DNA from 2 places in the Asaia sp. VD9 genome. Region 1 is predicted to be linked to the other one. Evidence: riboswitches for the same ligand, from Rfam matches in the RefSeq annotation. Region 1 holds a riboswitch; the other holds the start of a gene.
What was found. Region 1 has a riboswitch for S-adenosylmethionine ahead of WFJ47_RS05365 (low specificity L-threonine aldolase). Riboswitches for the same ligand answer to the same signal wherever they lie in the genome.
Positions count from the first base shown of each region.

Region 2: linked by a shared signal. The riboswitch ahead of metZ (O-succinylhomoserine sulfhydrylase) and the one ahead of WFJ47_RS05365 (low specificity L-threonine aldolase) in region 1 are both predicted to bind S-adenosylmethionine.

Region 1 is NZ_JBBCQM010000003.1:156,496-171,604, reverse strand. It holds gene addA (double-strand break repair helicase AddA) at 1-1,102, opposite strand, end outside; gene addB (double-strand break repair protein AddB) at 1,099-4,080, opposite strand; gene tsaE (tRNA (adenosine(37)-N6)-threonylcarbamoyltransferase complex ATPase subunit type 1 TsaE) at 4,077-4,511, opposite strand; one part of gene WFJ47_RS05395 (IS5 family transposase) at 4,765-5,189, opposite strand; one part of gene WFJ47_RS05395 (IS5 family transposase) at 5,189-5,522, opposite strand; gene WFJ47_RS05390 (hypothetical protein) at 6,432-7,904, shown strand; gene WFJ47_RS05385 (SMR family transporter) at 7,972-8,346, shown strand; gene WFJ47_RS05380 (NAD(P)-dependent oxidoreductase) at 8,349-9,317, shown strand; gene WFJ47_RS16545 (decaprenyl-phosphate phosphoribosyltransferase) at 9,353-10,240, shown strand; gene WFJ47_RS05375 (HAD family hydrolase) at 10,198-10,920, shown strand; gene WFJ47_RS05370 (trimeric intracellular cation channel family protein) at 11,038-11,700, opposite strand; gene WFJ47_RS05365 (low specificity L-threonine aldolase) at 11,697-12,722, opposite strand; SAM-I-IV-variant riboswitch at 12,782-12,893, opposite strand; gene WFJ47_RS05360 (NAD(P)/FAD-dependent oxidoreductase) at 13,036-14,058, shown strand; gene alr (alanine racemase) at 14,094-15,109, shown strand, end outside.
Region 2 is NZ_JBBCQM010000001.1:365,921-381,029, reverse strand. It holds gene WFJ47_RS01720 (sugar porter family MFS transporter) at 1-1,032, opposite strand, end outside; gene WFJ47_RS01715 (hypothetical protein) at 1,527-1,742, shown strand; gene WFJ47_RS01710 (diguanylate cyclase) at 2,805-4,817, shown strand; gene apaG (Co2+/Mg2+ efflux protein ApaG) at 4,777-5,253, opposite strand; gene metZ (O-succinylhomoserine sulfhydrylase) at 5,290-6,477, opposite strand; SAM riboswitch at 6,542-6,621, opposite strand; tRNA gene WFJ47_RS01695 (tRNA-Gly) at 6,728-6,801, shown strand; gene WFJ47_RS01690 (hypothetical protein) at 6,826-7,389, opposite strand; gene WFJ47_RS01685 (2OG-Fe dioxygenase family protein) at 7,450-8,208, opposite strand; gene WFJ47_RS01680 (NAD(P)/FAD-dependent oxidoreductase) at 8,235-9,470, opposite strand; gene argJ (bifunctional glutamate N-acetyltransferase/amino-acid acetyltransferase ArgJ) at 9,760-10,995, opposite strand; gene WFJ47_RS01670 (peptidylprolyl isomerase) at 11,135-12,055, opposite strand; gene secA (preprotein translocase subunit SecA) at 12,418-15,109, shown strand, end outside.

The sequences.
Region 1 (15,109 bases):
AAAGCGCAAGGTTCAGCGCCACCAGACGCTCTGCCGCAATGCTGCGACCCAGCGCGATCAGGCGCTCGGCCTCCCGGGTGAAGACCTCCATGATATGAGGACGATCCCGGTTGATGGCTGCGGGCACGAATCCCCTGGCCGCGCGCGGCGTGCCGGTGCCAGTCACGAAAATGGCCTGCCAGTCCTCGGCGTTGCGGTCATGAGGCGAACGAGACAGGGCATCGAGCATCCGGCTCAGCAGAACCTGCATGGTAGGAGTGCCTAGGGGCAGCGCTTCTTGAGCACAGCGCCGCAGGGCCTCTTCCTCGGGTGGCGCAGTACGCTGGCTTCCAAGGCCATCGATGCTCTGCTCCCCTGCGCCAAAAGCCCGACGATAGGCGCGTTCGATCGCACCCGGCTCGATCTGCCAGCGTGCGAAGCTCTGGCGCAATCTGGACACACGTCCCTGCAAGCCCCTGATGCGTTCAAGATACTCTTCCAGCCCCACCTGTCCTGCCAGAAGGCTGAGACGCGCCTCCATGGTCGGGTCCCCCATTGCGCGGGACAGCGTGTGCTCGATGGCATTGGCCAAAGCGAGGCCTGAATCCGTCTCTTCCATGAGGGTGAAATGCGGATTGATTGCGGCTTCCAGCGGAAAGCGCCGCAGGAGCGACTGGCAGAAGGCGTGGATCGTGCCGATCTTCATGCCACCCGGCAGATCAAGCACGCGCACGAACAGCGCGCGCGCCGCCTGCCGCGTCTCAGCCGAAACAGGCACGCTGAGCGCATGAAGCTCCCGGTCGAGTGCATCATCGGGCAAGGAAACCCAGCGCCCGAGACGCGACTGAAGGCGATTGGCCATTTCAGCCGCTGCCGCACGGGTGAAGGTCAGACACTGAATGCGCGCGGGATCCGAACCCGGCACGAGCACCGGCGCGCCTGTCTGCGGGTCAGACACGAGAGCCGGCAGCATGAGGCGCAACAGACGATCGATCAGCAGCTTGGTCTTGCCGCTGCCAGCCGAGGCCGAGACGAACACGGAAGCCAGGGGGTCGGAGGCCAGACGCTGGATATCGTTGGCCGAAGCGATTACCTGGGATGAAGATGTAGAGCTCGGGCTCATTCTCCGCCCTCCTCACGTGCGGCGCTCCACTCCGACACACGCGCCAAATGGGCGTAGTCGCTGTAACGCGGCACATAATCGGGATGCGGGTGCGAGCGATAGGCGGTTTGCGGATCATCGAACGCCTCAACGCGGCGTCGCAGGCGATCGAGCGCGCTCTCGACCAGGGTGTCCAGCGCCTCTGCCTTGCCCGGTACGGAGAGTTCCTCCCCCCGGTTGCGGTCGCCGGTCAGACGCCAGTAAAGCAGCGAGGCCGTCTCGGCGGAAGGCAGATCGGCGAACCCGCCAAGACGCAGCATGGCAGCCTCTAGCACGAGTTGCGAACTCCATCCGGCCTCGACATCGCCCAGCTTGGGCAGGCTGCCGGTCTTGTAGTCGATAATCGTCGCGCGCCCATCCTGACCGATCTCGATACGGTCCGCACGCGCGCTGAGACGAAACGGCGCATAGGGGGGTGTCAGGGTCATCATGCCCATCTGCTCGGTCTTGAGCAGGCGCGGGGCTTCACGCATGGCCTCGCGCTCGCAAACCCAATCGGCAATACGCAGCACGCGCGGGCGCCACCACGCTGCAAGGGCCGGACGCAGGTCGCGCTTTGCCAGCGCGTCCAGCAGGGCCTTGTGTAGCGCCCGGCCTCCTTTCTGGCCATCGGTCAGCCAGCGTTCGAGCCCTTCATGCACCACCACGCCGATATCCGAACGGTCGGCCGCTTCTTCCAGAGCCGGGAGGGCCTTCAGCCTGAGCACATGGCGGGCATAGATCGCGTAGGGATCGCGCAGCCAGGTATCGATTTCCGTGACCGACAGGCGCCGGGGCCGACTGGCTACAGGGGGGCGTGGCTCCGGCGGCGGTACGGGACGCGCCGGGCCAAGCGGCTGATCCATACGTGCCTGCCAGATCAGGGCCGGATGGGATGGCAAAGACTGACCGCGTCCTTCCAGCAGGGCCTCGAGACGCACCAGCCACCGCGCCGGCACGGCAGGGGCGCCGTCACGACGCGAGGCGCTGGAGAGCACGATCTCACGACCCGACAGAAAAGCCGTGGTAAAATCATGTGCTGCCGTGCCGATCAGACGCTCAGGCGAGGGCAATCCGGCCCGTGTGCGCATGGGGCGGCTGAGCCAGGGTCCGGGATCGGTGGCGGGCGGCCAGATCCCCTCGTTCAGCCCGCCCAGAATAACCAGATCGGCAAATTGCAGGCGCGCCTCGAGGACGCCGAGGATAGAGACACGCGGATGCAGGGCCTCGCCGTCGCGCCCCTGCAACACGCGCTGCCCGAACACCATCTGCCCCGCCATCGAAGCCAGCAGGAAAGCGGGCATGCCTGACAAGGTTTGCGGTGGGAGCACGGCACCATGCGTCATCAGGCTGGCGATATGGCGTGAAAGGGCATGGCCCTCTGCACCGAGCCAAAGCCTTTCCTCCCCCGGCTGATCCTGTGTGGTGGTCAGAGCCTCGGCCGCACGTACCAACGCCGCCAGAAGATCCGGCAAAGGATGGGCAGCCTTGCCAAGCAGTGGAGAAAGCGCTTCGGACAGACGATCGAGAAACGGCCCAAGCGGTTCTGCCTGATCGGGGCTGTCGGCTGTTTCGGCGCCGCTTTGGTCCTGCTCGTGCAGCGCACGGCGCAACCCGGCAATGCCCGGCGGCGGGGCTGGCCCACGCAGAACGAGCCGCTCCAGCCGGCGCGCCGTGGCGCGGCAATTACCCGGCGTGGTGCCGAGCGCCACGAGCGGGTGCTTCAGCATGGCCAGTAACGCCACGGGAGCGAGATCGGCCGAGGCGGCCTCCGCAATCAGACGCAGCAGTATGGCGGCGGGCGTCAGGGCCAGGGCCTCCCCTGCGCTGTCATCAGCCACAATGCCGAAACGCAGCAATTCGGTCGCGACACGTCTGGCCAGAGCGCGGTCTGGCGTGACCAGTGACGCCGTGCGTCCCGGGCTGTCGACCGCTTCGCGCAGGATCATGGCCAGGGCGGCGGCCTCCTGCTGCTGGTCATCCGCCTCGACGCGCGTGATTCCGGCAAGCGGGAGACCCTCCCGGCTCTCCCCCCAGGCGGAGAGTCCCTCCATGGGGCGCATGAACAGGCTGGTAAGGCCGATACGCGCACTCAGGACCTGACGGGCGGGATCATCCTGAGGATCAACGCCGTCTGACCAGACAGCCATAGTTTCACGGGAAACATCCAAGTCATTGAGAAGTCGTCGAAATCCGGATTGAGGGTGGCTTTCGGGCAAATGGGCCCAAAGTGAGTCCGGCAAATCGAGATCGACACCAGGCAGGATCACGCAGCCCTGAGGCGCGTCCAGCACCGCCCGCAGAATGGCGCAGACGGCAAACATGCCATCGGTGAAGCCGACAGCCCAGAGCGGTCCCTGAGGCGGGGCATCACGCCAGCGTGCCGCCTGCGCCTGCAAGACGGCCACCTGCCGGGCCACCGGGTTCATCAGCCCCGTCTCGCGCAGCCATTCAGGCCAGGCCTCTGTGACGATATGGAGGAATTGCAGCGTCTTGTGCCAGTGATCCGCAAAGCGCGGCTCAGCTGCATCGGGCAGGCGCTCGCGCAGATCGACCGCGACACGCTCGGCGTCATCCATCAGCTCTGCCAGCGCCGAGGCAAGCGGCCAGGCCTGCTCAAGCGTCAGATCCGCGCTGAACACCCCCCTTGCCTGCAGGACCAGAGCCGCCAGAACCGACAGGCGGCGCAAGGGATCAACAGCAGGCGGAAAGGAGAGTGCATCGGCACCGGCCAGAGCGAGGTCGTCCTCATTCACGTCGCTGACAGGCACGATACGGGGCAAAAGCGCGGCTCGCCCATCGAGACAGCGCAGAAACGCCTCGGTCAGATTGCGCGCGGCCCGTCGGCTGGGGACCAGAATAAGCGCGTTCTCCGCTCCATGCTGCGCAGGCCCTGCGAGCCAGCGACGCGCCACATCATCGAGAAAGGAGCGATCAGCCGGAATGGTCACGAGGGTCACAGGCGGTCACTCCACCCCTTAATCTGCGCCGTACGACAGGCTTCCTCCGCCCCTTGGGTGAGCGTGAGGTGGAGCGCGTGAGCCGGGAGTTCATCCCCCGCCCGCTCTGGCCACTCCACGAGCATGATGCCCTCCTGCACCTCATCCCAGCCCAGCTCGAAAAGGCCGTCCGGCCCATCCAGACGCCAGAGATCGAAATGCGCAACCGCTCCCTTTGATGTGTCATAGAGCTGAACGAGAGAGAACGTCGGACTGGGTACCTCCAGCGTCGGATCGTTAGCCAAGGCCCGCAGAAAGGCCCGAGCAAACACGCTCTTGCCCATGCCCATTTCACCATGCAGCGCGATCACGTCTCCTGGCTTCGACAACTCTGCGACACGGATGGCAAGAGTTTCGGTGGCAGACTGGTCGGGAAGATCGAGTTCGCTCATGGGCGTAGTCTAGAACTGCGCCGAGGGGATGGGTAGGGGCTGCGAGAGGTCGAGACACACCCAACCCGCGTCGCTCTGTATCACAACAATCTCTCAATTTTAGGCTTTGCTGACTCTTGGGGCCAAACTCAGCCTCATCAATATAATCGGCCCACAAATAATAAATACGATCATAGAAATAAAAAATGGATCGTTCGATAAAATTAGCATGTTACACACCGTTGATTGGTGGTTGCTCGTTTAGGCTCAGGACTCATAGCCAGAACATGACGGTAGCAGCGAGGCAGATGGCGGAGAAAAAGACGATCGGGCATCTGTCGTAGCGCGTCGCGACCCGCCTCCAGTCCTTCAGGCGGCCGAACATCGTCTCGATGCGATTGCGCCGTCGGTATTTGCGCCTGTCGTAACTGACCAGCGTCGTGCGGAATTTCCGGCCGGGAATGCAGGGTTTGATTCCTTTTTCTTCCAGTCCGCCCCTGCACCAGTCGACGTCATATCCACGATCGGCAAGGAGCCATTTCGCCGCAGGAAGACTCTCCAGCAGAGCCGCGGCGCCGGTGTAATCACTGAACGGACCTGCCGTCATGAAGAAGCTGAGCTTTCGGCCGCTCCCATCGGTCACCGCGTGTAGCTCCGTGTTCATGCCGCCTTTGGTGCGCCCGATCAGGCGGCCCGCATCCCCTTTTTTGCCCGCAGGCTGGAAGCCGTACGGTGCGCCTTAAGGTGGGTCGCATCAATCATGATCGTCTGATGGTCCGCCCTGCCAGCCGCCAGGCCGTCCCTCAGACGGACAAAAATCCCCTCAGCGCTCCATCGCTTCCAACAATTGCAGAGCGTCTTTTGCGGCCCATATTCCTGCGGTGCATACTGCCAGCGCAGTCCATTGCGGTTCACCAAGATGATCCTACTCAGCACGCACCGATCATCGACACGTGGTCTGCCATGGCTCTTGGGAAAGAACGGCCGCAGACGCACCATCTGTTCTTCCGTCAGCCAATACAGGTCGCTCATCCTCAGTCTCCACGCAGAGGCTGAATCAGACTCTTCCATCCAGATCCATGGGTCCCGAGCCTCGCCGACACCTTGGACAAGCACGCCTACCCCTGCCCAAAGGCCTGAACTATATCCCCCGCCAAATTATCGATTTATTTTGGATACAATGCTGCGATTTCAGCCGATCGACAAGTTTCTTCAAGCCCGGAGGTCCAAAGTCCCCCCCCCCAATCGTGTAGGGTGGTTACAAAAAGGCCACCGCCGATTGATAGAGAGGTCAGCCGCTGCTCATGAGGAGAAAGCCCGCTGATTTTCAACCGCGCGACCCTCGATGGGTCTGACAAAGCCCCAATTATGGCGTCCTCAACCCTTTCGGAGCAAATGGTAAGCTGTGCCCCAGCCCCGAAGATAATGAGTCTCCATGCAGGGCCAATCTAAGCGCCCATCAAGATACATAAGGTCAGCTAGCGTTGATCGTAGTCGGTTGGATATTTTGAGCATCGCCAAAAGCCCAGGTGTGGGATGCAGGATAGGTGGGCGTAACATCGACCATCAAGACTAAAACAAGGGTACACCTCAGAAGAATATTTAGCACCCTCGGGTCAATCCTACGAACTCACACCACTCTGTAAGCCGCCAAGTCACAAATGCGGTCACACCGGAACTTGCTATCTATCGCCTCGCGATTCGGGGCGCGGCCTTATCCAACAACATCACCACATCAGACCGGTGTACTGAAGGACGGCATATGGATTAACCATACAGCCTCTGTTAAATTTCGTATTGATCTAGGCTTGTCGCGATCAGTTCCGCCTACCAGATTGACGCGGGCAAACCGTCCCGGCAAATCACTCTATCCGTTTAGTCGCCTGTCATTCCGCTCCGGAGGAGGCTGCTAGAAAACTGCGTTTCCATGGAAGACTTAAAATGAACAGACTGGAAAAATTAGTAATATCACTGAATTATTTTTGTATATTCTTAATTTTTCTAGTCATATTTTTTCTGTCATACGGCATTGTCGTTACATCTGATTATGCTTTTTCAGATGACTATGCCCTCTTGTTTGACGCTTCAGTCCGCAATCTTACCGCTGCGAGCACTATGTTAGCGCAGGGTGGCAGACCATTGTATGCGATATTCAATTACATCTTTTTGCTGACACCCAATCTGACAGACTTGGGTTGGATCAGGTTAGGCTCGATATTGGGCATAGCAAGCTTTTCCACGCTTCTGTATCGGCAGATCAGAACACACATAGATATCCCGGCGGATATGGCAGCGATAGCCGCTATTTTATGCGGCCTGGCTCCAGCATTTCAAGTATATTCAGCGTGGACCATTGATGCCCCATTCCCATGGGCGGCATGCCTCTCCGGCATCAGCCTGATGATATTGGCACGAACCGATAGGAAGCCTCTTCGTCGGCTAATTTCTTCCTATCTAGTCTTGACCACCTCCATGATGATCTACCAACCTGCAGCAATGGTATATTGGGTATTCGCTGCCGTAGTATTTTGGGATCAGCGAGACCGAAGCGCGGTAATTACACTCTATGCACAATCCTTAATTGTTATGTTTTCTGCATTGGCAACAGACTTTCTTGCAAGCAGAATAATTCCCATCATACTTTTCAATAATCCACCCCCACTTGAAAGGGCAGGTGTCACACATGATGTGTTTGGGAAGTTATACTGGTTTCTTCATGAGGTATTGCCAAACGCACTCCGCCTCCCTTCGATCGGGGACAGCTACATTGTTTCTTTTTCATGTTTCGCACTGATAACAGCAGGGCTCATATTCAAATTTCATAAAAACCCATCAAAGATTTGCCTATATGCAACCTTAATCCCCCTGTCATATGCTCCCAATTTGATCGCAAAGGAGAACTGGGGAAGTTACCGCTCGCAGGCCGCCCTTGGCGCACTCTTAACCCTTCTTTTTTTCTTGACAGGTTATTATCTGGCAAGCCTAACCAAAGCAAGGCTCCTGATACGGAATGCCGCCATTCTTGCGTTGGTCTATTTCTCGTTCCTCGCGCACAGAAATATCGACCGCCTATTTGTCAAGCCTCAGGTCAAGGAGTTGGCCCTCGTCGAGAAATATCTATCTGATGAACCTCACCTCCTCGAGAATATTCAAACAGCACAGTCTGTCTACTTCATTCCATCCCATTGGGAAAATGCCCTCGTCACTCCCATCCGGTACGACGAATTTGGCCTCCCCTCGTCAGCGCAGCCATGGGCTCCGGTCGGGATGGTGTGGTCAATCCTGCATTCGAGTGGATATCCGACGCCGCCCGGCTTACTCAACTTCACCGTGGGACCCAAAACACGGGCTCCCCTGTCCAAAGATATCGCAGTAGTCGATCTAGATATGGCCATTCAAACCAAATTCAGATGAATCAAAAAGTGTGCGATAAAGCGGCAATCGAGATGGCGCAAATAGGCGAACACCAGAAAGCAAAAAGATGAATCTCTCTCTCTTCTCCATAGCTATCTTAAGCGTGACACTGAATGCTGTGGCACAGATTGCACTAAGAAAAACGATGTTGACGTTAGGCGCGTTACCGGCGTCACTGTTTACTCTATTCTCCTTCCTGAGTAATCTCGCCGGAAATATTTGGTTCTTGGGCGGGATGCTTTGCTACGCGGTGAGTATCGGAGCGTGGATGGTTGTTCTAAGTAAAGCGGAAGTAAGCGCCGCATATCCCTTGCTGTCTATTGGCTACCTTATCACAGCTGTTATTGGTTATTTTTTCCTGGGGGAGCATGTGAACACGACCCGCGTTATCGGCATCGGCATTATCTGTGTCGGTATCGTCGTAATTTCGAGGAGCGCATAACCATGAGACATATCATCACCGGTGGATCCGGTTTTACCGGCAAGGTTTTGACACGGTTGCTTCTTGAAACCGGGAGTACCGTCGTTCACTTCGACCAAAATCCAATAGAGGATGGTATCGCAAAGGGAGATTTCCAAACGGTCAAAGGAGATATCCGGCGCCCGGACGACGTAGAGCGCCTCAATCTCACCGCAGGGGATGTCGTCTATCACCTCGCAGCGCGGCAATTCGCGAACGACGTCCCTAAACATAATCGAGATGAGTGGTTCTCAGACGTTAACGTCAATGGTACCCAAAACATCGTTGATGCCATGCAAAAGGCTGGCTCGAAGAACCTCATCTTTTTCTCGACTGACATGACCTATGGCAAGCCAGGGATTTGCCCCATCCCCCCAGATAGTGAGCAAAAACCCCTCGGTCCCTACGGTAAAAGCAAGCTTTTGGCGGAAAAAATCTTGATGGATGCCGAGGGAATCAACGCGACAATCTTTCGACCAAGGCTCATAACAGGCTATGGACGCCTTGGAATCCTTGGAAAGCTCTTCAGTCTGATCTACAGAGGTCTCCCGGTACCTATGATTGGAGATGGATCCAATCGGTATCAAATGGTTGGTGTGGATGACTGCGCGCGAGCTGCGATACTCGCTGTAGAAAAGGGATGTCCACCTGGCCCATTCAATCTGGGCTCAAAGTCTCCTCCGACGACTTATGACCTTCTATCAGGTATCATAGCTCACGCTAAATCGCGTTCCAAACTTCTGCCTATACCTGCAACCGCAATAAAGACCGTTCTATCTGCGATGGACCGTATTGGTGCCACGCTCTTGTATCCGGAGCAGTTCATGATCGCTGATGCGGACATCATGCTTGAGACTTCCAGTACAGTTGAACAACTCGGCTGGTCCCCTTCCCTCGACGACGTAAGCATGATGAATGCTGCGTACGACGCGTTCATCGCCACTAGACGCTGATTGTCGAAATCGACGAGCTTTACGAGGGTATAGAGTTGCGCCTCAAAGATATAATATACGAATGCAGGCCTCATCAGTATCTCAAGAATTCCTTCGTCCTCATAGGGCCGATGTTTTATGCCAAATGGGATTTTAGAATACTATGTCAGACTTTACTTGTATTTGTCGCATTTAGCGCAATGGCAAGCGCTGTTTATTGGATAAACGATATATTTGACGTCGATCTAGACCGACTCCATCCGACGAAACGCCAGAGACCGATTGCCGCGAAACGCATCTCAATTACCTTCGCGTATAGATTTGTCTTTATCCTGTTTTTGATAAGTACACTTATCTCCTATACGGTCAGCTATTGGGCGTTATCGTTTATTATTGGGTATGCTGCGATCAATATTTTATATTCCTTGAAGTGGAAACACGTCCCAGTCATCGACGTATTCATCATTTCTTTTGGATTTATGTTGCGCATACTGGCGGGCACCATGGGCTTAGGGATTACCACGTCATCCTGGCTGGTCTTGTGCGGCCTTATGCTAACTTTATTCTTGGGCTTCTCTAAGAGACAGGCCGAGCTCATGAGTATAAACGATCATCCAGATCGAAACAAACTCCTGTCACGCAAAGTACTAGACGACTACTCACCCGCCATGATTGAGCAATTTATGGCGATAAGTGCAGCATGTACGATAATTTCCTATAGTCTCTACACGGTATCCCAAGAAACTATAACGAAACACCACACTAGCGATCTATTCTATACTGTACCTTTTGTTATCTATGGTATTTTTAGATATATATACCTGCTGCACAAAAAAAATGGTGGACAGGATACAGCCAGAGACCTTTTGTTCGACCGGCATATGTTGATAACAGGTATCTCATGGATAATTTTAACTACCATCATCTTAACAACAGCGAGATGAACATGGCGGTTATCAATGAACGCGCGCACAAAAGCCTGGCTTTATTTGATTTCGACGGAACGCTTACCCGAGGAGACAGTCTTTGGCGTTGGCTCTTCTTTGCTTTAAAACCAATAAGACTTATCAAGTCTGCCATACTAACTCTTCCGTGGCTTGTAGGGTATCGGCTAGGTTATATTTCTAATAACGAGGCAAAGGGGCGCCTTCTGAGCGCTGCTTTCGGAGGAATGTACGCGGAGAACCTGCGCAATGTTGGTCGCCTCTTCGCTGAGGAAGTCATCCCGCAAATCCTCAGAGAGGATATGATGGCTCGCGTGACGAGCTACCAGAGCCGAGGTTATGAATGCGTTCTGGTCAGCGCCTCCCTAGACTACTATCTCGAGCCTTGGGCAAGGTGTGCGGGTTTTGTGCAAGTCCTCTGCTCGTCGTTGAAGACGGACGAATTGGGAAAAGTAGGCAGCGGTTTCGCTGGCCTCAACTGTCACGGCGCGGAAAAAGTCGCTCGTATCCAACGCTATATTGATTCCCGGTCGGATTGTAAGCCTGTCGTCATAGTCGCTTATGGCGACAGTCGAGGAGATATCCCCATGATGGAGCTTGCGAGAGAGGCATGGTGGGTAACTCGTAGCGGAATTGAGCCATTTACTCGCTCTGCTGACAAAAACACCCACGAGCCCTGACTACTCAGCATCGTCCCTGATACGCGTACACCCGTTCCGTTATCCTAGGGTTCTTCCATCTGCCCCTTGAAATGGAGCTTAAGCCAAGCTTCGCAGTGCCCATGGCGTCCCGCATTTTCAGGTAGATTTGCTACCTTGCCCATAGCCTCGATAGGCGGGAAGATCGACCTTGTGCAGAATTGCATAGCCCCGAAGCCCGAACCCCATCACAACGGACGCGGTTCCGGCCAGAATGGGAGGCATATCCAGTTCGTGCAGCCCGACATAAAGCCCCGAGGCGAGAGCGGCAGCCGTGACGTAGAGTTCGGGGCGGATCACGATGGAGGGCAGTTCGGCCAGCACGTCGCGAATGATGCCGCCCATGCACGCCGTGACAACCCCCATGATGGCTGCAGGCAGCCAAGGGATACCATAAGCCAACGCCTTCGCGGCGCCGTACACCGCGTAGGAGGCCAGGCCGAGGCCATCGAACCAGTCGATGGCGCGCTCGGGCCACAGGCGATGCGGCGTGCACCACACCAGAAAAGCGATACCCAAACAAACGGCCAATGGCGCCGTTGCGTGCATCCAGAAGACCGGTGCGCCGATCAGCAGGTCACGCAGCGTACCGCCGCCCACCCCTGTCATGGCTGCGAAAAAGGCGAAGGTCACGATGTTCTGCCGCGCCCTGGCTGCCACCAATGCACCCGATATGGCAAAGACGGCCGTACCCGCCATATCGAGGTCCGACAGGGTCGAGGCCGAAAGCGCATGGACGGAGGCGAGTGTGGCAGGGCTCACGCAGCGAGCGCCTCGATATCGGCGGCAAGCTGCGCCACGCGTGCGGGATCGGCGTCCCAGGCGAACATGAAGCGCGCGCCCCCGCCGATGAAGGTGTAGAAGCGCCAGCCCTTTTCGCGCAGCCCCTCGAGCACGCGTTCCGGCGCCTTGAGAAATACGGCATTAGCCTGCACCGGGAACATGAGGGACAGCCCAGGGAGCGCCCCGACGCGCGCGGCCAAAGCGCGGGCGCAGTCATTGCCATGGGCACCATTGCGCAGCCAGGCACCGCTTTCAAGGAGTCCGATCCAGGGAGCCGAGATGAAACGCATCTTTGAGGCGAGCTGCCCTGCCTGCTTGCAGCGATAATCGAAACCCTCCGCGAGGGCGGAGTCGAAAAACAGGATCGCCTCCCCCACGCCCATGCCGTTCTTGGTGCCTCCAAAACACAGCACATCAACACCCGCTTTCCATGTCATTTCCGCCGGGGTGCAGCCCAGCGTGGCGCAGGCATTGGCGAAACGCGCGCCATCCATATGCAGGCGCAGCCCATGTTCCCGGCATGTCTGCGCAAGGGCGCGTATCTCGTCCAGGGAATAGACCTCGCCCGTTTCCGTGGGCTGGGTGATCGTCACCACCTTGGGCTTGGGGTAGTGGATATCGCTTCGACAGGTCGCCAGCGCCTTGATATCGTCGGGAAAGAGCTTGGCGTGGTCTGTACGCGCCACCAGGAGCTTGGACCCGTTGGAGAAAAACTCGGGTGCGCCGCATTCATCGGTTTCGACATGGGCGAAGGACGAGCAGATCACGCTATTATAGGACTGACATAGCGCAGCCAAAGCCAGAGAATTGGCCGCAGTGCCGTTGAAGGCGAAAAATACCTCGCAATGCGTCTCGAACAGCGTGCGAAAGCTGTCTGCGGCGCGGCTGGTCCATTCATCCTCGCCATAGGCGGGCACCGATCCCGTATTGGCCTGACGCATGATGTCCCACACCTCGGGACAGATACCGGCATAATTGTCACTGGCGAATTGCTGGGCCACGGGCGCAGGGTCCTTGATCGCTACCGGGATCGGAACGGGCTTCAGACAAGGGAGGGTGTGGCATGTCCCGAGATTGCCGGAGCGGCCACATCTCTCCGGGTGAGCGGAGATACCACCTTGCCCGGGAGCAGGTTGGCGCCGGAGAAACGATACCGGCTCTTGATGCTGGCGCCTTTGGTATCAAAGCCTGACAGGCCGCGCAATGCGCTTGTGTCCATCGGCTCTGGCGCAAGGGGGTGCATCGCTTGACGGAATGTGGTTTCTATCGCCCTCATTGCTAAGCACGACTGAACAGAAACGGATGACAGCTGACATGGGCCAGACCCCTCTCGACATCGATGTGGCCATTATCGGTGCAGGGCCGACCGCGCTTTTTGCCGCGTTCGAGTGCAGCATGCTCAAGCTTTCCTGTGTGCTGATCGACGCTTTGACCGAGATCGGAGGTCAATGTGCGGCGCTCTATCCCGAAAAGCCAATCTACGACATTCCCGCCCATCCCTCCATCGAGGGTGGCGCGCTGATTGCCGCACTCGATGCCCAGATCGCGCCGTTCGATGTGCCGCGTCTTCTGGGCCAGCGTGTCGAGAAACTTGAAGGAAATCGTGGCGCTTTCACCCTCTCCACCGATAAAGATAATGTGGTGACAGCGCGCGCTGTGATCATCGCGGCTGGTGCAGGGGCATTTGGACCGAATCGCCCCCCGCTCGACGGGCTGGACGCTTATGAAACCAGCGGCGCCGTGCAGTATTACGTTCGCAAGCGCGCCGATTTTACAGGCAAGCGTATCGTGGTAGCGGGCGGCGGCGATTCCGCACTCGACTGGGCGCTCTCCCTGTCCGACATTGCGGAGAAGATCTATCTGCTGCACCGGCGCGATCGCTTCCGTGGCGCGCCGGAGACCCTCGCCCAGATCGAGGCACGTGTAGCCGATGGCCGCATCGAGAAGGTCGTGCCCTACCAGCTTCACGCGCTCCAGGGCGAAAACGGCGCGCTTGCAGCAGTGGACGTGATCGACCTCGAGGGTCAGGTACGCCGTATCGAGGCCGATACGCTCCTCCCCTTCTACGGGCTCTCCACCGATCTGGGGCCGATAGCGACCTGGAACATCGATACGATACGCAGCACCATTCCCGTTACCCCTTCGAGCATGGAAACCAGCCTGCCCGGCGTTTTCGCCATTGGGGACGTGGCCACCTATCCCGGCAAGCTCAAACTGATCCTGCAGGGTTTCAGCGAAGGCGCGATGGCCGCCCATGCCATTCACCCGATCGTGAATCCCGATCAGGCGCTTCATTTTGAATACTCCACCAGCAAGGGCGTACCCTCGGGCTCTTGAGCCGGAATGGGGTGTCAGTTTAGTATGATCTCGAAATGATCGGAAGATTTGAGACCCTGATGACAAGCCTGCCAGATACGGCGGAATACGAGGCCAGACAGCGCGCAGGCGGGTGGCTACGCATCGACCTCGACGCGCTGAAGCATAATTATTCCCTGCTGAAATCACTCGCAGGGCCGAATGTCACTGTGGGAGCGGCCGTCAAGGCTGATGCCTATGGACTCGGGGTCGAACGGGTAGCCCCCGCCCTGTACCGTGCCGGATGCCGGCGGTTTTTCGTCGCGACGGTCGAGGAGGGGCTGCGCCTGCGCCCTCTTCTGCCTCAGGATGCCGCCCTGTGCGTTCTCAATGGGCCGACACCGGGCAGTGAGGCGCTGATCAGAGCGCAGAATCTGACGCCGGTGCTCAACAGCCTCGATCAGTTGCGGCGCTGGGCGGCGCTCTGCCTGGCTGAACCCGGACCCACCTCTTGCCTCGTGCAGCTCGATAGCGGCATGTCGCGCTTCGGACTTTCCGAAGCCGATATCGATGTCGCCGTGGCTGACAACCTTCTGGCCGGTCTCGATGTCAGCCATGTCATGAGTCATCTGGCCTGCGCTGACGATGCATCCTCACCGCGCAATGAAGGCCAGCGCCTGCGCTTTGAGGCGCTGCGACGCAAGCTTCCATCTTCCCTTCCCGCCAGCCTTGCTGCGTCGAGCGGCATCTTCCTTGGCGAGGCCTATCATTTCGATCTGGTACGCCCAGGCTATGCGCTTTATGGCGGCAACCCAACCCCCGACCGCCCCAACCCGATGCGTGCTGTCGTGACGCTTCTTGCCGGTATGGTGCAGGATCGCTGGATCCCGCCCGGTGTGGCGGTGGGCTATAGCGCGCGCTTCGTGGCCGAAGCGCCCACGCGCATCGCAACCCTTTCCGTTGGCTATGCTGACGGGTTCCACAGGCGCGCTGGCGGTCTTGCCAGTGCCGTCCTGCCCGACAGTCCCGATATCGCGCTTCCTGTCGTAGGGCGGATCTCGATGGACTGCATGGCGCTGGATCTGACCGCGCT
Region 2 (15,109 bases), on a different contig from region 1:
GAAGGACAGAAGAACCGCCAAAGCGCCCATGCCAACCGCCATAATGGCAAAGCCCGCGACAAGCATTGGGCGACGGCCCCAGCGATCGACAAAACCAATGGCGATGAATGTGGCCAGCATGTTGACGAGACCCACGATTGCGGTGCCCCACATCTGACCGTCCTGGCCAAACCCGGCGACTTCGAAAATACGCGGCGCGTAATACATCACGATATTGATGCCGGTGAGCTGCTGAACGATCTGCAGGCCGATACCCAGCATCACCGAGCGGCGGAAATTCGGATTCTCGAGGAATAGCGAAAAGCCGCGCTGCTTCTCTTTCAAGCTCGCCTGAATGTCACGAATCTCGCTCTCTGCTTCCTCGCGCGTGGCGCGCAGTGTCGACAGGGTTTCAAGGGCGTCATCATGACGTCCGCGCAGCATGAGCCAGCGCGGGCTGTCAGGAAGGAAGAGCGAACCGACAAGGAAGATTGCGCCTGGAACAGCGACGATCCCGAGCATCCAGCGCCAGGCCCCTGCATAAGCAAACAGGGCATCGGAAATGAAGGCCAGCAAGATCCCGATCGTGATCATCAACTGATACACTGAGATGAGGCTGCCACGATGCTGTTCGTCAGCGACTTCCGAAATATAGAGCGGTGCAACAAAGCTCGCGATGCCGATGGCGAGGCCGAGGATGGCGCGCGCCACGATCAGAAGGCTGACCGAATGGGCGAGAACGCAGCAAATGGCGCCGAGCATGAACAGGGCGGCGCTGAGCACCAGGGCTTTCTTGCGGCCGAGTCCGTAGGAAAGACGGCCAGCAACGAGCGCGCCGAGAGCGGCTCCGAACATCATGGAGGAGACGATCCATTCCTGGGCCGTATCGCTCGCCTGGAATTCCTTGGCAATGAACCCGAGCGCACCAGAAATCACGCCGATATCAAGGCCGAACATCAGGCCGGCAACGGCAGCGAGGATGGCTGCCAACATCATTTTTCCTACCAGCGGAAGCTTTGTCTGCGCTGGCGCGGAAGTGGAAACGTTACTCATAATGAGAAGACCCTAGTCGAGAATGTCTGGGCGAGGTTGCTTGTGAAGAACCGTCTGCGTCACACAAGAAATCCCAGAACGCGTGTTATCTTCGCGCATCTATCACGTTATTTCAAACCAAATTCGCGTTAGCTCATTATGTGGGTCATGCTGCGTCCGTCTTTCTGTTAGATCGGTCTGATTCGCCCAGGGAGGCTGTCGAAACCGGGATCGATTTGCCTCAGTAAACAGTTAATTTATCATAAAAAAACAACCTTTTGAATCAATATTGATCAGATGATGGGAGAACCGATACGGTCGTGGCTGTATGATTCTAAGTTAAATGTTAATTTTACGATAACAGAGAATAGAATATTTATTTATGTACTATAGAACATTTGTATAGATTATGACTCTACCACAATAACATTCGATAACGGCGCAAGACAGCGTCGTTTGATTGTTTCATTCATTAGGCAAGCACTCACGCTCGCAATATTGAATGGAACACCCCAATGACCATTTCCGCTTTTGCCGCTCGCGCTCTTTCCGCTTTTGTTCTCATCGGCGCGGTGAATGCCGCTGGCACGATCACACAGGCCTCAGCTGGCCCCGCGCATCAGGTTCGCGCCGCTCAGCCAACGATCTCGCTCACCGGCCCCCGCCCCGACAAGGGGCAGACCGTTGACCCCTGTGGCACTTATGGCAATTGCGTTGCCCACTTTGGCTGAACTTGCGTGTTTTTAACGACCAAACGGGGAAATCATCCTAGGATGTGCAAAGGCGGTTAGCGTCTTTGGCTCGGGGATCGTGCAATTATATTGGTGTTAACAAAAGTTGAAAAAAAAGGTGCCACCGCGGAGAGGGTAGTGGCCACCTTTTTCGATCTAAGACGCCTGTATGGCGCCGTGTTGGCACTCCCGCTCACGATTGGGCGTCTTATCGTCGTAATTCTGGGGGTTATAACGACCTCAGGGATTGGGCACGCAGACGATCTGTCTTTACAAATGCGGCGATTTTCGCAGGAAGATGGGATCGATAGCTCCTACATATTCCGCATGTCTCAGGATCGGCTCGGGTATCTTTACGTATCAACTCGTAGATCAACGTATTTTTATTCTGGCAAACGATTTTATCCAATAAGAGCACTCAATTTTGCCGGTGCCGCGAGTTTAGTCGCGATCGTGCGGCCTATGCCGGACGGGCGAGTGCTGGTGATACAGGGGCAGAATATCTACCTTTCGATCTCTGCCACAAGCGCCCGTATCTCGCCCAATGTGTTGGTATTTCAGCATTTGTTCGTAAAGGGGCTGCAACAGATCAGGAATATATTTGTCGATAATGAGGATATATTTGTTCTGGATAGTTCGGGGTTACATTCATGTGTTTTGAATCCGCGATACAATCTCGGCTGTAATCCCACGCCGCTTTTCGCCCACAGAAGAGAGAATGTCTATCAAAACGGTTACCGGACCTATGTCGCTTTGCACGGCGAGGCGAGTCTTAGGGATCTCTCGGGTCGGATTATCTTTCGCGCACCATTTGGAATGCAGCATCCTCAGCCGTCCCCCGGTCCATCCGATCAAGTGCCGTACTTCACTGATGGGAAGACGCTCATTTCACTTAATGATGTCGGACGGTTCAGCGCGACTCCTTTGAATTGGCCGATTGAGTTTCCCCTGGGTGGGGCCCGTGCCACCTTCGCAGAGGGCTGGGGTGATACAAAGATCTTTTTCGACGGCGACAGTCTACGTTCGTTCAATGGGGCTTTTTGGAGCTATCTCAACCACGACTTGAGCCGAGAGCAGGATATCCTATTCGCCTTTATCGACCGGAACCGGCAGGTTTGGACCGCGCAGGATCTTGTAGAACTCGACAAGCTTGTCGGCTGGGGGGATCTAGAAAATCTTGAGCCTCAGCACATACGCTATGTCTGGTCGGTCTTACCGTTCAGCGGATATCAATTGCTGTTCTCCGGCCAGGGCATGTATCCAGTCGATAAGCACGTTATCGGAAGTGCTCTGAGAGGCGGTAACTACTATTTCGCCTTAAAAGACTCAGGACATTCCTTCTGGGCCCCTGTCGATGATCAGCTCCTGCTGCATTGCGAGGTGGAGCGGACGTCCTCACACTGCGATCGGCAGATCGCGCTGGACCGTGTTGTTGCGTTGGCTCTCTCCCGTCGCTCTCATCTCTTATGGATTGCATCCGATGCCGGGATCTACTCGCTGGGAGAGGCAGTGGAGGCCCAGCCAAAGCCCATTCATGGACGTGACGGAAAGACTGTCTCGCAAATGGCGCGCACGCTTGCCTTGCGTGCTGACGATACGCCATGGGCCGTGATCGGTACCTCTCTCTATCGGCGCGACGCCGACGGGGCGTGGGTGTCGGTGCTGACCGAGTGGCCGAATGCAAAAGACTTCATTCCGATGGCCATGACCTTCAGCTCCAGGGATGATCTCTGGATTGGCGGCATTCGGGCCAAGAACGGGCTGATGCATCTGGTACTGGACGGAAACCGGATCAGCCGAATTGAGCAGATCGGCGCAGATCGCGTGGGTTCCGAGCTCATTTTCAGCCTGCTCTGGGATAAGCGGCACCGCCTGTGGGTCGGGACTGAAAACGGGCTCGCGGTTTATAACGGGCTCGAATGGATCAGGATGACCCGTGATGACGGGCTTCTTTCTTCCAATATCAATCAGCAGGGCCTCTCTGAGGATGAGGACGGCTCAATCTGGGTCGCAACGAGCCGAGGCGTTTCGCATCTATTGCACCCTGAACGCCTGTTCGAGCGACAGACGCTCGATCCTGTCTTCATACGCGTGGCGCTTGGCGACCATCTTCTTCCAGAGAAGGCGGTTCCGTTTAGCCGCGATCCGCTCATGGTCACTCTGGGTACGCTCAATACCGCCCTCGCGAATACAACCTATTTTCGTTACAGGCTGGAAGGTGTCGATCAGAACTGGATCACGACCACCACGGGCGAGATTCGCTATAACTTCGTGCCTCCGGGACATTCGCGCCTCGTTGTCCAGGCATTGAACGATAACCGCAATCTGATCTCCCCCCCGATTACACTCGAAATCCGTATGCAGCGGCCCTGGTGGACCACGTGGCCGCTGATCATGCTCTACACCATGAGTGTGGTAGCGCTGCCTTATGCTTTTACCCATCTGCGTTTTCGTTATCTCCTCAAGCGTCAGCATCGGCTTGAGGCTCTGGTCAATGAACGTACGATCGAGATGCGGGCGGCCCAGCATGCGCTCGAGCAGCAGGCGCGTCAGGATGGCCTCACGCGCCTCATGAACCGTCGTACGGCTGAGGCGAGCGTGTCGCGTCTTCTGGAGCGACTGTCTCGTCTCGATGTCAGGTCGAGCACACGTTTTGCGACCCTGGCACTGTTGGACGTTGATCATTTCAAATCGATCAACGACACTTTCGGTCACGTGATTGGTGACGAGATTCTCGCGGGTATCGGGGCGCGCCTACTGCGCGCGAAATATCAGGAGGAGATCATCGGTCGTTATGGCGGAGAGGAGTTCCTGATTGTCATACAGGGAGACTTCGTGGCTGCCAGAGCGCGTATCGCCACATTGCTGGGCACTCTGAGTGACGTCCCATTCGAAACCAAGATAGGCACCTTGAGCGTCGGGTGCAGCGCTGGCATCGCCAGAATGAGCCCTGAGGAAGCTTGGTCCGATGCACTCGAGCGCGCGGATCAGGCCCTTTACAAAGCCAAGATTGCAGGGCGCGGACGTATCGTCGTCAGTGAACGAGACCTAGACGATGAGGGCTATCCAGACTGAACGGTGGAATGACGACCTCGAAGCGCTCCGATGTCGCGGGTACGATCATGTGGTAAACACCGCGCATGAAGCCGCATGGTGTGGGAAGTGCCGCCCCTGAGGTGTATTCGAAGATCTCGCTGGCAACGAGAATGGGCTGCTCGCCGACCACGCCATCACCATGGATATGATCCGTCTTGCCGCGCCCATCCGTGATTTCCCACGACCGGCTCAGGAGCTGGACCGTCTCGTCTCCGCCATTCTCGATCCGGACATGATAAGCCCAGGCATAGCTGTGTTCTTCTGGCTGGGACTGGTCCTCCAGCCAGAAGCTGCGCACGGAAACGGTGATATCGCGTGTCGTGGCCTCGTAGCGCGGCGCGGTTTCGATGGCCTCGGCGAAGCTTGCATCCGGGTCAGCAACAAGGCGGGGTGGGGCGGGTTTCTGGGACGACATGCCCGCCTTGTAGGCTCAGGGTCGCGCTAAAGGCAATCAGCCATTCAGCGCAGCAAGGCTTCGTTTAAGATCAGCAATCAGATCTGCACTATCTTCAAGCCCGACCGAAAGGCGGATAGCGCCATCGGTGATCCCGAGGCGCGCGCGTTCCTCTGCGGCGACCTTGGAATGGGTGGTCGTTGCAGGATGGGTCGCCAGTGAGCGGGCATCGCCAAGATTGTTCGAAATGGCGATGAGCCTGAACGCATTCATGAAGCGGAAGGCCGCCTCTTTCCCGCCCTCGACCTCGAACGCCACCAGGGAACCCCCATTACTCATCTGCTTTTCAACAAGTGAGCGCTGCGGGTGCGAGGCGAGCCCTGGATAGGACACGCGCTTGATCCCCGGCTGATTTTCCAGGAAATGCGCGACGGCGCTTGCATTGGACGCCATGGCATTGACGCGGAGCGGCAAGGTCTCGAGCCCTTTGAGAAGTACCCAGGCATTGAACGGGGAAAGTGCATTGCCGGTATTGCGCGTGAAAGGTTGGAGTACCTCTTCGATCCACTGCTTGCGGCCGAGAACCGCCCCGCCCAGCACGCGTCCCTGGCCGTCAATATGCTTGGTGCAGGAGTAGAGCACGACGTCTGCGCCGAGTTCGAGCGGCTTCTGCCCCACTGGGGATGCGAAGACGTTATCGACCATCAAAAGCGCGCCGGCCTTGTGTGCCAGAGTGGCGATGCGCTCGATATCGAGCACGTCCAACATGGGGTTCGAGGGGCTCTCGATCAGGACCGCGCCGGCGGGAGTGGCGAGTGCCTCTTCCCAGCCTGCCCAGTCATCCCCATCGACCAGAACGGTTTCGATGCCATATCGCGGCAGGAGCGTCGTCACGATCCAGTAGCAGGAACCGAAAAGCGCCCGCGAGGCAACGACGCGATCGCCCTGCTTCAGATGTGACAGCAGCGCAGAGGAAACGGCACCCATCCCGCTTGCAGTGACGATGCAGGCTTCTGCCCCTTCGAGCAGGGCGAGGCGCGCCTGCAAGGCGTCGGTGGTCGGGTTGCCGAAGCGCGAATATTGATAATGGGTTACTTCACCGGTGAAGGTGGCAGCAGCCTGTTCGGCGCTTTCATAGACGAAGCCGGAAGTAAGAAAGATGGACTCGCTGGTTTCACCATGTTCCGTTCGGCTGACATCCTGGTGGAGCAGGCGGGTCGAGGGGCCGTAGCTGTGGTCTGTCATGGGGAAGACACTCCAAAATGCACCGGGAGATGAAGGTGCGATTCTGGCCGTGGAAAACCTGGGATGTGATGGATCCCGGGCCTCTTTAGCGCTGTTGTTTAGCCTCGCCGCAATCCGGCCTTTCAAATCGCGAGGGTCAATCGCTCGTCGGAGCGCTTGACGGCTGCGACTATGCGCAAAGCGATGATGCTTCGTCAACAGGGGGAGAGACATTGCAAGGCGTACGCGGCTGCGCTAGAAGGGGCGCCGTGCGGGTGTAGTTCAATGGTAGAACGGCAGCTTCCCAAGCTGCATACGAGGGTTCGATTCCCTTCACCCGCTCCAGCCTCAAAAATTGCATCGGCTTTTTCAGCCGCGCAGAAGTTTTTTCTTCGGCGCGTCGTCAGTCTTCTTGGGCGCCGCCTTCTGTGGCGCGGGGGCAGGAGCCCCATCCTGATAAGTCGTGCCGTTCCATGTCCAGCGGTCGTTCTTGTCGATCAGCAAGTCGTGCATCCCATTGTGACGGCTCGGGAGAACCGAGATGGCACCGCTAACCGAATCGAGAACCAGCTTCCAGCCACCCTTGTGTCTCAGATAGACCGAGGTCGAGCATCCTGCGGAGCCGCAAAGCCGCGCGGATTGCAGTTGCACGAACAGAGCCATATCGGATTTGTCCGTCGAGAGCGGGGCAGATGCGACGAGTACCACGGGCTGGTCATCGTGTTTGGCAGCATCGGCGAGATCAGCAGCATTCAGTTCGCGCGCTTCGTGATCCAGGTTTGTTCCAGGCAGGCTCGAAAGAATCACGGGGTGCGGGCCAGCGCTGTTCTGGGATGTGGCGCGATGGGCTCCCGCCCAGGCGGACGGGCCCATGAGGCTGCAGAAAACCGTGCTTACAAGCGCAGCATGCACCAGAGCCTGGGGTAAACGCATCGACTTGTCTTTCATTCTTGTTCAGCGCCGACTCGCCGGACTTTGTGGATGCCCTGCTTCTTACGCGTGACGCAGCGTTACGACCAGTACGTCACGATACGCAGGACGTGCCGGGTCGATAGGCTCAACAGGCGTCACTCCGTGAAAGACACGATGATCGTCCACGAGGGCTGTATCGAGTGGAGAAGCCAGTGTGAAGGACCCTATCTCGCGCCTGTGGTCGTCATGGATGGTGGTGACACCGGACGCCACATTCTCTCGGCTCACCATGAGGACGAACACCCAGTCCACACCGTCGCGATGCATCCCTTCAGGGGTGGGGCGCCCCTGATTGCCGGCTTGCGCCTCGATACGGAACTGGTGCACCTCCGCGTGCCAGCTATCGGGCTGGGTTGAGGCGGGCGTCATGCGCAACGCCAGTAAATGGGCGGCATTGAGAATGGACAGCATCACCGGATGGCTGGCGATGGCATCCTCGATCGGTCCGAACCAGCGTTCTATCCCGCCATTGAGCAGGTTGTAATCACGGCTCTGATAGTGGGGCTGATGGCGCTTGCGATCGATGCGGCCACCAGCAAGCGCGTAGGTCGCATAACGCCGCTTACGGTAGCGACCGCCGTCGGCCATGTAGCGATCAAGACCGAGCCGGTGCCAGCTTTCAGCGAAGCGCTCCCAGTCCTCGAAGCCAAAGGCCTGGAGAAACGAGCGCATTTCGGGTCCACGCTCGAAGGCATAGCCTTGTGCCTGCAGGGCGCCTACCAGCGCGTCGAGGCGCTCTGCTTCGGGGGCGGGGAGAGATTGTGATCGCTGAAGAGGCATGACGCGAGACTACCGTTGATCGGGTGTTATTTGTCCAGACGGGGCCGGGTCGGGTTCAAATGGGCCTTAAGGAACGCTGCTGTTCCCCGCGCCAGCCCCATGACGCCGATCTGATGCTGACGGAAGATCAGATCATGCAGCCATCTTGGTGCCAACCCGCGCAGGAGACCGCCTCCAAAGCTCGTCGAGGAACCGACCATGCCCCATCCATTATAGTCACCCAGCGATACAACGGCACCACGGTCGCGGTAAACAAAAGTCGAGGGCTCGCGACCCTGCGCGATGATCGGAATCGCCCGACCGAGATAGATCCCCTGCTGGCGTGCAACCTGAGCGGTGGCGGGAAGCGGGGAATCATTGATTCGTGCGCAGTCGCCTAACGCAAAGATCGACGTATCGCGGGTCGATTGCATGTGATGGTTGACCACGATCTGCCCGCCGCGAGCGATGTCGAGCCCTTCGAAGAGCTCCGTGGCGGCGCTGGCCCGCACGCCAGCGGCCCAGACTCGCAGCGATGCCGGAACAATGCGGCCATCCTTGAGGTGAAAGCCCGCCTCGTCCACGGAAGTCACCATCGCCTCGGTCAGGACGCTGACACCAAGGGCCTCAAGCTGCTTGCGCGCATCGTTCGAAACGCGCTCGGGGAATGCTGGCAGGATGCGCTTGCCGGTCTCGATCAGAGAGAGACGCAGCAGGTTGCGACGGGCCTCCTTGCCGTAACCGGGTGCCAGATCGATCGCACTGCACAGTTCGGCCGCGAGTTGGGTACCCGTTGCGCCGCCGCCCACGATACCGACCTCCAGTGTGGTGTTGCGCGCAGCAGCATCTCGGAAGGCGGCACGGAATTTCTCGTGGAAGCTACTCGCATCCGGGAGGGAATCGATGAAGGTGCAATTGGCCATCACCCCCTCAATCCCGAAATCATTCGAACGCGAACCGAGCGAGACGATCAGCATATCGTATGGAATGAATTCGTCATTCGCGAGACGGATCTCGTGCTTCTCGCGATCGACACTGCTGAGCGAGCTCTGGATGAAGCGGAAGCCAAAGCGGCGGCTTGCTTCAATGAACGTCGTGCAGTCGCGTGCCTCCTCGCCGGTGCCGGCTGCAAATTCGTGCAGCATCGGTTTCCAGTAATGCACGGCGCCCTTGTCGATCAGCGTGGTTTCGATGTCGCGGTGACGCCCGCGACCCAGCGTCATCGCCGTTTCCATCCCGGCAACACCGCCGCCGATGATGACCACGCGAAATCCATTTGCCATGCCTGTTCCTCCTCGGCGTCGCCCGGGCATGGAGTACGACGCTGATATGATTGCGTTTACCGTGAGCTGTCCTGGCTCATGACCCACAATGTGGGTGCAATCAACGCGTCCGTCCAGACACGGGATGCCCTCTCCTGAACAAAAAGGGACGGCAGGAGTACTAAATCAAATGAAAATGCGGTGCAATCGCAACTTCTGGCGATGTCAGACCTTGAAATCAGTGGACGCAGGGGCGGGTAGAGAGGAAATGAAAGCAGGTGACCGACCCCAGGGGCCGGTCACCGCAGGCTCAGCTCCGATAGGAGCCGTTGATGTCGATGTAACCGTGGGTCAGGTCACAGCTCCAGATCTGCGCATGACCATTGGCGAGGCCGAGATCAATCTGGATCTCGATATCCTGCCCTTTCATGTGGGCGACTACGGGTGCCTCATCATAGCCGTCAACTACGGTCCCCTGGCGCGCAATCCATACGCCGCCTATGGCAACAGAGAGCGTATCACGGTTAGCGGGTTCGCCGCTTTTGCCCACGGCCATGACGATTCGGCCCCAATTGGCGTCCTCACCTGCGATCGCGGTTTTCACCAGCGGAGAATTGCCGATGGCCAGGGCTATCTTTTTGGCCGACTCATCCGAGACAGCGCCATTGACGCGCACCGTGAACATCTTCGTCGCGCCCTCGCCATCGCGCACGACCATCAGGGCGAGTTCGAGCAACAGGGAATCGAGTGCCTCGCGGAATGCGACCAGCGCCGGGTCGGTCAGGGTCGTGATCTCGGGATTGCCTGCCTGCGCGGTGGCAAAGACCAGCACCATATCCGAGGTGGATGTGTCGGAATCGACCGTTATGGCGTTGAAGCTGCGCTCGGTTCCCTCGGAGAGGAGGGCCTGCAGCACGTCATGGGAGATCGCCGCATCGGTGACTACGAAGCCGAGCATCGTAGCCATGTCGGGCGCGATCATGCCGCTGCCCTTGGCAATCCCCTGGATCGTGACCGACTTGCCGCCGATCTCGACCTTGCGTGTCGCTGCCTTGGGGAACGTATCGGTGGTCATGATCGCCCGGGCAGCGGCTTCCCAACCTTCCGACGACAATCCTTCATACAGGCTCGGCATGGCGTCGCTGATACGCTCGGCATCGAGCGGTTCGCCGATCACGCCTGTCGATGCGAGAAAGACTTCTGTTGCGGGACAATGGACGACGCGCGCTGCGGCGGCGGCTGAGATCTGCGTGGCAATGATGCCCGCGCGCCCCGTGAACACGTTGGCATTGCCGGAGTTGACGACGAGCGCGCGTGCCTTGCCCTGAGCCAAAGCGGCGCGGCTCCAGTCAATAGGCGCGCCGGGGCATTTGCTGCGCGTGAACACGCCAGCCGCCGTCGTGCCGGGCACGAATTCCATCATCATGAGATCGGGGCGATCCTTGTAGCGGATCTGGGCGGCGACAGCGCCAAGCCGCACACCTGCTACCGGCTCGAGGCGCGGCAAAGGCTGGGCGAGGGGGGAGCGGGGGAGGGCTTTGGCCATGATCTGTCTCCGAACGGTAAACGTCGGAAGGAGGATGCACGGCTTGCGCCTCAGGTCCAGCCCTTCACCCGGAAATCAGGTGAAAAGACTGGCCGCGTGAGTGAAAAGTGAGAGTGAATACCTCACTTTTCGACAGACTTTACTTCTTGGCGGGAGCAGCTGCCGGGACATCGCTGATCGGCTTGCCCTGGGCGTCGTAGCGTACGATCTTGACCTTGGCCTGAGCGGCCTCGACGATCTTGCGCACATTGTCACGGATCAGCTGCTGGCGGATCTCGTCATGCACCTGATCGAGCGGCGGAACGGGGGCTTCACGCGAGGCGAGGACCTGGATCACATGCCAGCCATACTGGGTCTTCACCGGGGTCTGGCTGATCGTGTTCGGCTTCATGGCGAAAGCGGCCTTCGAGAATTCCGGCAGCATGTCGTCCTTCTTGAACCAACCCAGATCGCCACCGCTGGCGCCCGATCCCTTGTCGGTCGAGAGCTTCTTGGCCAGATCTTCGAACTTCGCACCCTTGTCGAGCTGCTTGATCACGTCCTTCGCAGTCGCTTCATCGGCAACCAGAATGTGACGGGCATGGATTTCCTGCTCGCCTTTCTTGGAAGCGTAGTTCGCCTGATAAGCCTGCTTGATGGCGTCCTCGGTCACCATCGGTGCGACCTTCTCCTGCAGATAGGCATTCTGCAGCGCGTTATCCGCGGCATCCTGCATCTGCGCCTTGACGTCAGGCTTCTTGTCGAGACCTTCCTTCAGTGCGTCGATCTGGATCGCCTTCTGGCTGACGATCTGGTTCAGCAGGATGTTGACCAGCGTGTTGGGCGGCAGCTGGCGTGCCTGCGGCGGCAGACCGGCGGCGGCCTTCTTGACGTCATCCAGATAGATCTTCTGGCCGTTGACCGAGGCGATCAGCGGGTTGGCGTCGGCAGGCGCAGCCGCAGCAGCGGCCGGAGCCGCACTTGCCGGGGCAGCGGGGGCGGGAGCCGCGAAGGCCGGAGCCACCAGAGTCGTGCCGGAAATGAGGGCGGCGCAGAAAAGAGCCGGGCGGGTAAGCCGCATGGAGAAATAACCTCGAAAAACTCGTGGAACTAGTGTCAGCATGGCGCAGGCGTGACGCCTCGGCAAGGCCGGTTGGCGCCGTATTCCCGGTTTTGATGCCACTCTTCATGAAGAAATCGTGCTCCAGCCCGTCTCTGGGCCGTCCGATCGTTGCGCTGCTCGGTTGACCAAGGCAAGGGCGCGCCTTATCTCCTTTCCCGCGTGGACGATCCCGAACCTGCCCCGGCGGGCGCGCTGCGCCCCCGCCCAGTCTGACGGTCCGTGCCTGGTGCACAGGCCTCTTCCGGTCCCGGCGGGAGGGATCATCCGCCTCTCAAGTTCGCGGTTCGTCTCAGACGGACCAGATCGTCAGAAGGACAGTCATGTTCGCTCGTATCGCCCGCGCCGTATTCGGCACCGCCAATGATCGCTCGCTGAAGGGCTATCAGAAGCGCCTGCCGGAAATCAACGCGCTCGAGCCAGCCGTAAAGGCGCTCGACGACGAGGCGCTGCGTGCCAAGACCGCAGAATTCCAGGGCCGTATCGCAGCAGGGGAAAGCCTCGACAAGATCATGCCCGAGGCCTTTGCCGTGTGTCGCGAAGCCTCGCGCCGCGTTCTGGGCATGCGCCACTTCGACGTTCAGCTCGTGGGCGGCATGGTGCTTCATTCCGGTCGTATTGCTGAAATGCGTACGGGTGAGGGCAAGACCCTGGTCGCCACACTGGCGGTCTATCTAAGCGCGCTGGCCGGCAAGGGCGTGCATGTGGTGACGGTCAACGATTATCTCGCCCGGCGCGATGCCGAGGAAATGAGCAAGCTCTACAGCTTCCTCGGCCTCACCACCGGCGTGATCGTGCCCAACCTGTCCGATGACGAGCGGCGTGCTGCCTATGGCTCTGACATCACCTATGGCACCAATAACGAATTCGGCTTCGATTACCTGCGTGACAACATGAAGTACACGCTGGAGGAAATGGTCCAGCGTCCGTTCTATCATGCCATCGTGGACGAGGTGGACTCGATCCTGATCGACGAGGCGCGCACGCCCCTGATCATCTCCGGTCCTGCAGATGACAGTTCCGAGCTCTATCGCGGCGTCGATGATGTCGTGGTCCAGCTCGTCAAGCACTCCGAGGCTTTCGAAAAGGACGAGAAGCTGCGTTCGGTCATCCTGACCGAGCAGGGTTCCGATCTTGTGGAGGAGATGCTGCGTGAGGCAGGTGTCCTGAATGAAGGCGGACTCTATGACGTGCATAATATCGCCGTCATGCATCATGTGCAGCAATCCCTGCGCGCCCATACGCTTTTCGCTCGCGATGTCGAATATATCGTGCGTGGCGGCAAGGTGATCATCATCGACGAGTTCACCGGGCGCATGATGGATGGGCGTCGCTACTCCGACGGCCTGCATCAGGCCCTTGAAGCGAAAGAACACGTCGAGATCCAGCCGGAAAACCAGACTCTCGCCTCGATCACCTTCCAGAACTATTTCCGTCTCTATCCCAAGCTCTCGGGTATGACTGGCACCGCCATGACCGAGGCGGACGAGTTTGCCGAGATCTACAAGCTCGAAGTGGTCGAGATTCCAACGAATCTCCCTGTCGCGCGCAAGGATACGGATGACGAGGTGTACATCACGGCGCGCGAGAAATTCGAAGCCGTCGCCAATCTGATTCAGGAAGTCTCCAAGTCGGGCCAGCCGGTTCTGGTCGGGACGACCTCGATCGAGAAGAGCGAGCATCTGTCCAATCTGCTCAGCTCGAAGAGCATTCCGCATTCCGTGCTGAATGCGCGGTTTCATGAAATGGAATCCCAGATCGTGGCGCAGGCCGGTGCCCCTGGCGCTATCACCATTGCCACCAACATGGCGGGTCGTGGAACGGACATCAAGCTGGGCGGCAATCTGGACATGCTGATCCGCCAGAGCCTGGAGAAGATCGAGGACGAGGCCGCGCATGAGGCCGAGATCCTGCGCCTGCGCGAGGAGATCGCGGTCAACCATGGCACGGTCAAGGAGCTCGGTGGCCTGTATGTGATCGGTACGGAGCGCCATGAGAGCCGCCGTATCGATAATCAGCTTCGTGGCCGTTCGGGTCGACAGGGCGACCCGGGTGCCTCGCGCTTCTTCCTGTCGCTTGAAGACGATCTGATGCGCATCTATGGCGGCGAGCGCATGGGCGCGTTCTGGACCAAGCTCGGAATGAAGGAAGGCGAGGCCATCGTTCATCCCTGGCTGAACAAGGCGCTCGAGCGTGCGCAGAAGAAGGTCGAGGCGCGCAATTTCGACATGCGCAAGAACGTCCTCAAATATGACGACGTCATGAATGACCAGCGCAAGGAGGTTTACGCCCAGCGCCGGGAATACATGGCGATGGAAGATGTGTCGGGCATCATCCAGGAACTGCGCGAGCAGGGCATCGAGGAAGCCGTTCATGCGCGTATCCCCGAGAAGGCCTTTGCCGAGCAGTGGGAGAGCGAGGCGCTTCAGGCTGATCTGCTTTCTCTCCTGAATCTCGACCTGCCGATCAGCGACTGGGCGAGGGAAGACGGCATGGACGCCGCCCTCGTGATCCAGCGCGTGGAGGAGGCCGCGGCCCAGGCCCAGGCTGCGCGTTCCGCCAATATCGGTCCGACCATCATGCGCCATATCGAGAAGCAGGTTCTTCTCACCTCGTTCGACGCCGTCTGGAAGGAGCACCTTCATGCGCTAGACCAGCTGCGTCAGGGAATCGGTCTGCGCGCCTATGGCCAGCGTGATCCGCTGAACGAATACAAGCACGAGGCTTTCCAGCTTTTCACGGCGATGCTCGACGACATGCGTCTGCGCGTGACGACCACCATGTCCCGTATCGAGGTGGTGCAGCAGGCCGATCCTTTCCCGGGGACCGAGGGGCAGCAGGTTTTTGCGCCAAATGACGAGGGTTCCGCGGCAGGACTCGAGCCCCGTCAGGTGGGCATGCAGCCTTCGGCACTCTTCCAGTCACCGGGCGCTGGCATGAATGCGCCGGAAATCGAGGGCGGTTACGCGCAGGAGACACCGCGCAACGCCCCTTGCCCCTGTGGATCGGGCAAGA